One region of the Paenibacillus sp. sptzw28 genome, then DNA from elsewhere that is predicted to be linked to it. Evidence: a T-box and tRNA genes for the amino acid it is inferred to sense, from the RefSeq annotation. Region 1 holds a T-box; the other holds one or more tRNA genes.
What was found. A T-box is a leader RNA that pairs with one kind of tRNA and senses whether it is charged. The one in region 1 lies ahead of leuS (leucine--tRNA ligase), so its partner is inferred to be a tRNA-Leu.

Region 1 (3,401 bases):
TTCATTATTCGTACCGAGAATCATCCCTTGATTCACAAGCTTATGGAACGGTTCCTTGGTCGCCACTACGCCAAGATCGTATAGTACCTTGTGCCAGAAACGGGCATACAGCAGGTGAAGCACCGCATGCTCCGCACCGCCGATATACAAGTCGACAGGCAGCCATTCCGCCTGCTTTTCCTTCGAACAAATCTCATTCTCATTGTGCGGATCTATGAACCGCAGGTAATACCAGCAGCTTCCTGCCCACTGCGGCATCGTGTTCGTTTCGCGGCGGGCCTTCAACCCAGTCTCCGGATCTACGGTTTCCACCCATTCCGTCACATTTGCAAGCGGAGACTCGCCCGTACCGGAGGGTTTGATCTGTTCGACATCAGGCAGCAGCAGCGGGAGCTGATCGTCCGGTACCGGCTTCATCGTGCCATCCTCCAGATGGAGTATCGGAATCGGCTCGCCCCAATAGCGCTGGCGGCTGAAGAGCCAATCGCGCAGGCGGTACGTCACCTTCCCTTTACCTTTGCCTGATGCCTCCAGTGATTCAATCATCCGTGAAATTGCCTCTTCATTATTCAGGCCGTCCAGAAAACCGGAGTTGATATGCGGACCGTCGCCTGCGAACGCTTCTTCCGCAACATTACCGCCCTGTACCACCTCGATAATAGGCAAATCAAACTGCTTGGCGAATTCCCAGTCGCGCTGATCGTGACCCGGCACCGCCATAATTGCGCCTGTTCCGTACCCGGCGAGCACATAGTCGGCAATCCAGATCGGCACTTTTGCGCCGCTGACGGGATTGACCGCGTAAGCTCCTGTGAATACGCCGGTCTTGTCTTTTGCAAGGTCAGTTCTTTCCAAATCGCTTTTACGGGCTGCCGCTTCCTGATACGCTTCCACTGCAGCCTTCTGCTGCGCGGATGCAATGCGGGCAACAAGCTCATGCTCGGGAGCCAGCACGCAGTACGTGGCACCGAACAGCGTATCGGGCCGCGTCGTAAACACAGCCAGCGCATCGTTATGACCTTCTATTTCAAATGTCACTTCCGCGCCCGTTGATTTGCCGATCCAGTTACGCTGCATATCTTTGATGCTTTCCGACCAATCAAGCTCTTCAAGATCGTCCAGCAAACGTTCCGCGTATTCGGTAATCTTCAATACCCATTGGCGCATCGGTTTGCGGATAACCGGATGATTGCCGCGTTCGCTTAAACCGTTGATAACTTCTTCGTTGGCCAGCACCGTGCCCAGGGCCGGACACCAGTTTACCGGAACTTCCGCTACATAAGCCAGGCCTTTGTTGTACAGCTGGATAAAAATCCACTGTGTCCATTTATAATAGTCCGGATCGGTCGTGCTGAACTCGCGGTCCCAATCATACGAGAAACCGAGCGATTTGATCTGGCGGCGGAAGTTGTTAATGTTCTTCACCGTTATATCGCGCGGATGCTCACCAGTATCAAGCGCATGCTGCTCGGCAGGTAAACCGAACGCGTCCCAGCCCATCGGATGAAGCACATTGAAGCCGCGCATCCTTTTATACCGGGATACGATATCAGTGGCCGTATAGCCCTCCGGGTGGCCTACGTGCAGCCCTGCGCCAGACGGGTACGGAAACATATCCAGCGCGTAAAACTTCGGTTTTCCCGCGTCTTCAGTGGTCTTGAATGTCTTGTTATCATCCCAGTACGTCTGCCATTTCGGCTCGATAACAAGAGGGTTGTAGCCTTGCTGCTCCTGGCGTTCCTGTGCCATAATCATTGCCTCCCAATTTCGCTAAAAAACCTCCCATCCCCAGCGTAAACGCTAGGGACGAGAGGTTAGATTTCCCGTGGTACCACCCTAGTTAACAGCCTGCATGCTTTGCCGCTGCTCACTCTAAACCCTTAACGCGGGCGAGACGGCGCGCTTCGCCGGGAAATCCGGATCGCACGCAGCTCCAAGGCGAGTTCGCTTCCACACTGCACCGGCTTGCACCAACCGCCGGCTCTCTGCTCCCAGTGAAGGTAAACTACTGCTCCTTGTCGACGCCATACTATAACTATTCTCATACATAAAAATGGTTATTTCGATTATAAATAGCCGGATACCTTATGTCAAGAGCATAGCGATGCAGCGGATTACATGCAGCGTCATTTTACAGCGGCAAAAAAAAGCCTTTCCGATTTGTTATCCGGTAATTCCAGCTTGAAATCGGCAAATGCTTCCACCTTGGTGAACCCCGCTCTCGCCAGAGCTCCGCGAATCCAAACCGGCTCGTAGGCCCGCTGAACATGGACTTCTTCAATCCGGTTAAACCGCATATCCTGCTTCCCGTCACGTGCAAAAATCGTCAATCGGTGCTCGATTTCAAGGCGTTCCCTGTCCAGTTCGCAAGTCCAGATGTAAGCGACATCGCGCTCATCCAGTACAAAGGGCTGCTCTTCGGCATAACGCTTAAGAGTCACAGGAGCATGAACGTCAAATAAAAAAACGCCGCCGGGTTTCAATCCGCCGTATGTCGCCCGGAACGCAGCTTCCACGTCTTCTTCTTCGATCAAATAATTGATGCAGTCGCAGAAGGATATGACCGTGTCCACCTGTTCGGGCAGCTCCCAATCACGCATGTTTTGCTGAAGCCAGCGAATCGAGCCGGCATTGGAGCGGATCGCCTGCCGGGGCGATTCATCCCACTTGCTCTGTCCAATAGTGAGCATATCCGCAGAGAGGTCGATTCCGAAGACATGAAAACCGGATCGGGCCAACGGAATAGCGATGCTCCCGGTCCCGCAGCCCAGATCTACGACCGTCTTGGGCATACCGTAACGCTCCCAACACTCCCGCGCAAAGCGCAGCCAATCGGGATATGGCATATCCTCCATAAGCCGATCGTAGACTGCGGCAAATTGCCGGTACGCGCACATTACGATTCCCCCTCCCGAGCCGACTCATCGCCTTTCACAAGATGTGTCCAATTGCCGTCCTGTGTCACCAGCCCTTCACGCATCAGCTTGCCCATTGCGCGTTTGAATGCGGATTTACTGATTCCAAACTTCTGCTTAATGATATCTGCTGAAGTGTCATCGGAATATGGCATCGAGCCATTGGGACGTTCCTTGAGAAAGTCCAGAATCCGCTCGGAGTCCTCCACTCGGCCGACTTCCTTGCGCTGAGTCATCGACAGGTTGACCCGCCCGTCCTCGCGGACAAACGTAACACGCGCCTCAACGCGCTCGCCGAGTCGTAAAGGTCTTGTGCGCTGGTCAGCCGGAATATGCCCCATCGCGCCAAAGCCGAGCACGCCTCCGTCAATCATTACGAAGGAGCCGATCTTAAGCGACTTTGTAACCCAGCCTTCAACCCAGGTATTATGCCAAGATTCCGGAGCCCGGAAAGCAAGCTCGGCCAGTTCTTCTTCGAAGGCTACC
Region 2 (3,401 bases), 2.6 Mb from region 1:
AGCCAGGTGATGGTGCCCGTACCGCAAACCGACACAGGTAGGCGAGCAGAGCATGCTAAGGCGCGCGGAAGAACTCTCGTTAAGGAACTCGGCAAAATGACCCCGTAACTTCGGGAGAAGGGGTGCCTCGGTAGGGTGAATAGCCCGAGGGGGCCGCAGTGAAAAGGCCCAAGCGACTGTTTAGCAAAAACACAGGTCTGTGCGAAGCCGTAAGGCGAAGTATACGGGCTGACGCCTGCCCGGTGCTGGAAGGTTAAGGGGAGTGGTAAGGGGCAACCCGAAGCTATGAACCGAAGCCCCAGTAAACGGCGGCCGTAACTATAACGGTCCTAAGGTAGCGAAATTCCTTGTCAGGTAAATTCTGACCCGCACGAATGGCGTAACGACTTGGGCGCTGTCTCAACGAGAGATCCGGTGAAATTTTAATACCTGTGAAGATGCAGGTTACCCGCGACAAGACGGAAAGACCCCATGGAGCTTTACTGCAGCTTGATATTGGACTTTGGTACGATCTGTACAGGATAGGTGGGAGCCTTGGAAGCCGGAGCGCCAGCTTCGGTGGAGGCATCGTTGGGATACCACCCTGATCGTATCGGAGTTCTAACCTGGTACCGTCATCCGGTACAGGGACCGTGTCAGGTGGGCAGTTTGACTGGGGCGGTCGCCTCCTAAAATGTAACGGAGGCGCCCAAAGGTTCCCTCAGAATGGTTGGAAATCATTCGTAGCGTGCAAAGGCATAAGGGAGCTTGACTGCGAGACCTACAAGTCGAGCAGGGACGAAAGTCGGGCTTAGTGATCCGGTGGTACCGCATGGAAGGGCCATCGCTCAACGGATAAAAGCTACCCTGGGGATAACAGGCTTATCTCCCCCAAGAGTCCACATCGACGGGGAGGTTTGGCACCTCGATGTCGGCTCATCGCATCCTGGGGCTGAAGTAGGTCCCAAGGGTTGGGCTGTTCGCCCATTAAAGCGGTACGCGAGCTGGGTTCAGAACGTCGTGAGACAGTTCGGTCCCTATCTGTCGCGGGCGTAGGAAATTTGAGAGGAGCTGTCCTTAGTACGAGAGGACCGGGATGGACGTACCGCTGGTGTACCAGTTGTTCCGCCAGGAGCACCGCTGGGTAGCCAAGTACGGACGGGATAAGCGCTGAAAGCATCTAAGCGTGAAGCCCCCCTCAAGATGAGATTTCCCAATTCGTAAGACCCCTGGTAGACGACCAGGTTGATAGGTTCGAGGTGGAAGCGCAGCAATGCGTGCAGCTGACGAATACTAATCGGTCGAGGGCTTATCCTACGAACGTTCACCTGAACGTTCACTTCGCACGCTGCTCTTAGGTTAACGTAAGACTAAAGGAGTTTCACAACTGTTCGTATCCAGTTTTCAGGGTGTAATTAACCCGAAATATCGTTCCCTGATAGCTCAGTTGGTAGAGCACTCGACTGTTAATCGAGTTGTCACAGGTTCGAGTCCTGTTCGGGGAGCCATTATGCTCTCATAGCTCAGTAGGTAGAGTGCATCCATGGTAAGGATGAGGTCACCGGTTCGATCCCGGTTGAGAGCTCCAGTACATATGGCCCGTTGGTCAAGGGGTTAAGACACCTCCCTTTCACGGAGGTAACAGGGGTTCGAATCCCCTACGGGTCACCATCCACAACTTTCCTGGAGGCTTAGCTCAGCTGGGAGAGCATCTGCCTTACAAGCAGAGGGTCGGCGGTTCGATCCCGTCAGCCTCCACCATTAATGGGGATTAGCCAAGCGGTAAGGCAACGGACTTTGACTCCGTCATTCCTAGGTTCGAATCCTAGATCCCCAGCCATTTTATTTTGAGCCATTAGCTCAGTTGGTAGAGCACCTGACTTTTAATCAGGGTGTCGAAGGTTCGAGTCCTTCATGGCTCACCATTTTCTACCTAATTGAAAATGGTTCATACAAATCGTGCGCGTATGGCGGAATTGGCAGACGCACCAGACTTAGGATCTGGCGGGCGACCGTGGGGGTTCAAGTCCCTCTACGCGCACCAACTACATAAATCAAGCTCTCACGATCTTATGATCCTGAGAGCTTTTTTTATTTTATAGCGTTAAATACCGCATAAAACGAGGTATGCTGCCCACGTGGGTTTCAGAGTCGATTGATACTTAATTCAGCATTGATGCACGGAAACTTAATGATTGTTGGTATGATTTTTATAAAACGCTTTTCTATACTCTGTGGGAGTCATGTTTTCATATGTTTTAAAAAGGCGCATGAAGTACTTATCATCGTGTATCCCGATTTTTTCGGATATTGACTTTATACTTCTCGAGCTTCGGGTAAGAAGATCCTTCGCCTTGGAAACTTTGATAAGATGGATATACTCCTGTAGGTTATAGCCGGTTCTCTTTTTGAAAAACCGCGAGAGATAGTCTTTATTGTAGTTAAATTTCTCAGCAATCATCGAAACCTGCAGGTCTTCAAGGGCGTGGATTCGGATCCATTCAATTATTGCCGCGATGTTGCGTTCGCCCTGGGGTTTTTCCGGAGATTTCTGATGATCGCTAATCATCTGTTCCGATAATTCGATCAGCAGGGAGGTGGCTATATAATGTGCCGCCTGCCGCGAATAATAATTGGCATTTGCAACATGCTGGAGCTGCTGGAATAAGATATTTACCTTTTCGATTGCAGCTGGCTTAGAGAGAATCGGCAGGTATACATTCGAGCAGAATTTTACGAAATCAGGCTTGTTCAGATCAGACAATTCATCATCTAAACACCCCTCGTCTAGGAGCTCATAGTGCTCATTGGTCAGAAAATGAAACCAGAAGAACGAAACGCCTTCTTCGCATTCCTTATACCCATTATGAGCGCTGCCCGGAAGAAGCAGCAAAACATCACCCGGCTTTACCTCGTACTGTCTAAGATTCTGCTCGATGTAGAGGCATTTGTGAACCCCGATGATGATCTCAAATGAATCAATGGACCGATTTGCATGGCGCCACGGAGCATCTGACATAAAGTGTCCGCAGCTGATAAACTCGACCGGCTTTTTGATGGATGTCTTTAAGAACGTCATGATGTCGCCTCCCGCTGTCAATTGGAAAAAGAAAGCGATTACAATAAGTCGGATTCGTCCACCTAATGTTGTTGAGCGACTACTTACACAGATAAAAGCTTGTGATATTATGAACGTGTAATCGGTTACTATCTCCGTGTAACATCGAAAGAGAAGCCTGTTCAATTATTTGGAGGAGGGTCTTTCAGATGAGAAATGCTCGGACTATTCTTATTGTGCTGCTATGCTCATTAGTGGTTGCCGCTTGCTCTAGCGGTGGTGGAAGCGGCACGGGGGACAACACAAGTTCCGGTAATACGGCTGCAACCGGAAAGGGAAAAGTTACGCTGAAGTTTATGGGCTG

Region 2: it encodes a tRNA-Leu, which carries the amino acid that the T-box ahead of leuS (leucine--tRNA ligase) is inferred to sense. The anticodon was not compared.

The regions. Positions count from the first base shown of each region.
Region 1 is NZ_CP080545.1:4,418,468-4,421,868, forward strand. Features, by position in the region: gene leuS (leucine--tRNA ligase) at 1-1,749, opposite strand, end outside; T-box leader at 1,800-2,031, opposite strand; gene KZ483_RS20330 (class I SAM-dependent DNA methyltransferase) at 2,127-2,897, opposite strand; gene KZ483_RS20335 (CvfB family protein) at 2,897-3,401, opposite strand, start outside.
Region 2 is NZ_CP080545.1:889,430-892,830, forward strand. Features, by position in the region: rRNA gene KZ483_RS04170 (23S ribosomal RNA) at 1-1,296, shown strand, start outside; tRNA gene KZ483_RS04175 (tRNA-Asn) at 1,412-1,487, shown strand; tRNA gene KZ483_RS04180 (tRNA-Thr) at 1,492-1,567, shown strand; tRNA gene KZ483_RS04185 (tRNA-Glu) at 1,576-1,650, shown strand; tRNA gene KZ483_RS04190 (tRNA-Val) at 1,665-1,740, shown strand; tRNA gene KZ483_RS04195 (tRNA-Gln) at 1,745-1,819, shown strand; tRNA gene KZ483_RS04200 (tRNA-Lys) at 1,829-1,904, shown strand; tRNA gene KZ483_RS04205 (tRNA-Leu) at 1,941-2,023, shown strand; gene KZ483_RS04210 (AraC family transcriptional regulator) at 2,168-3,223, opposite strand; gene KZ483_RS04215 (ABC transporter substrate-binding protein) at 3,247-3,401, shown strand, end outside.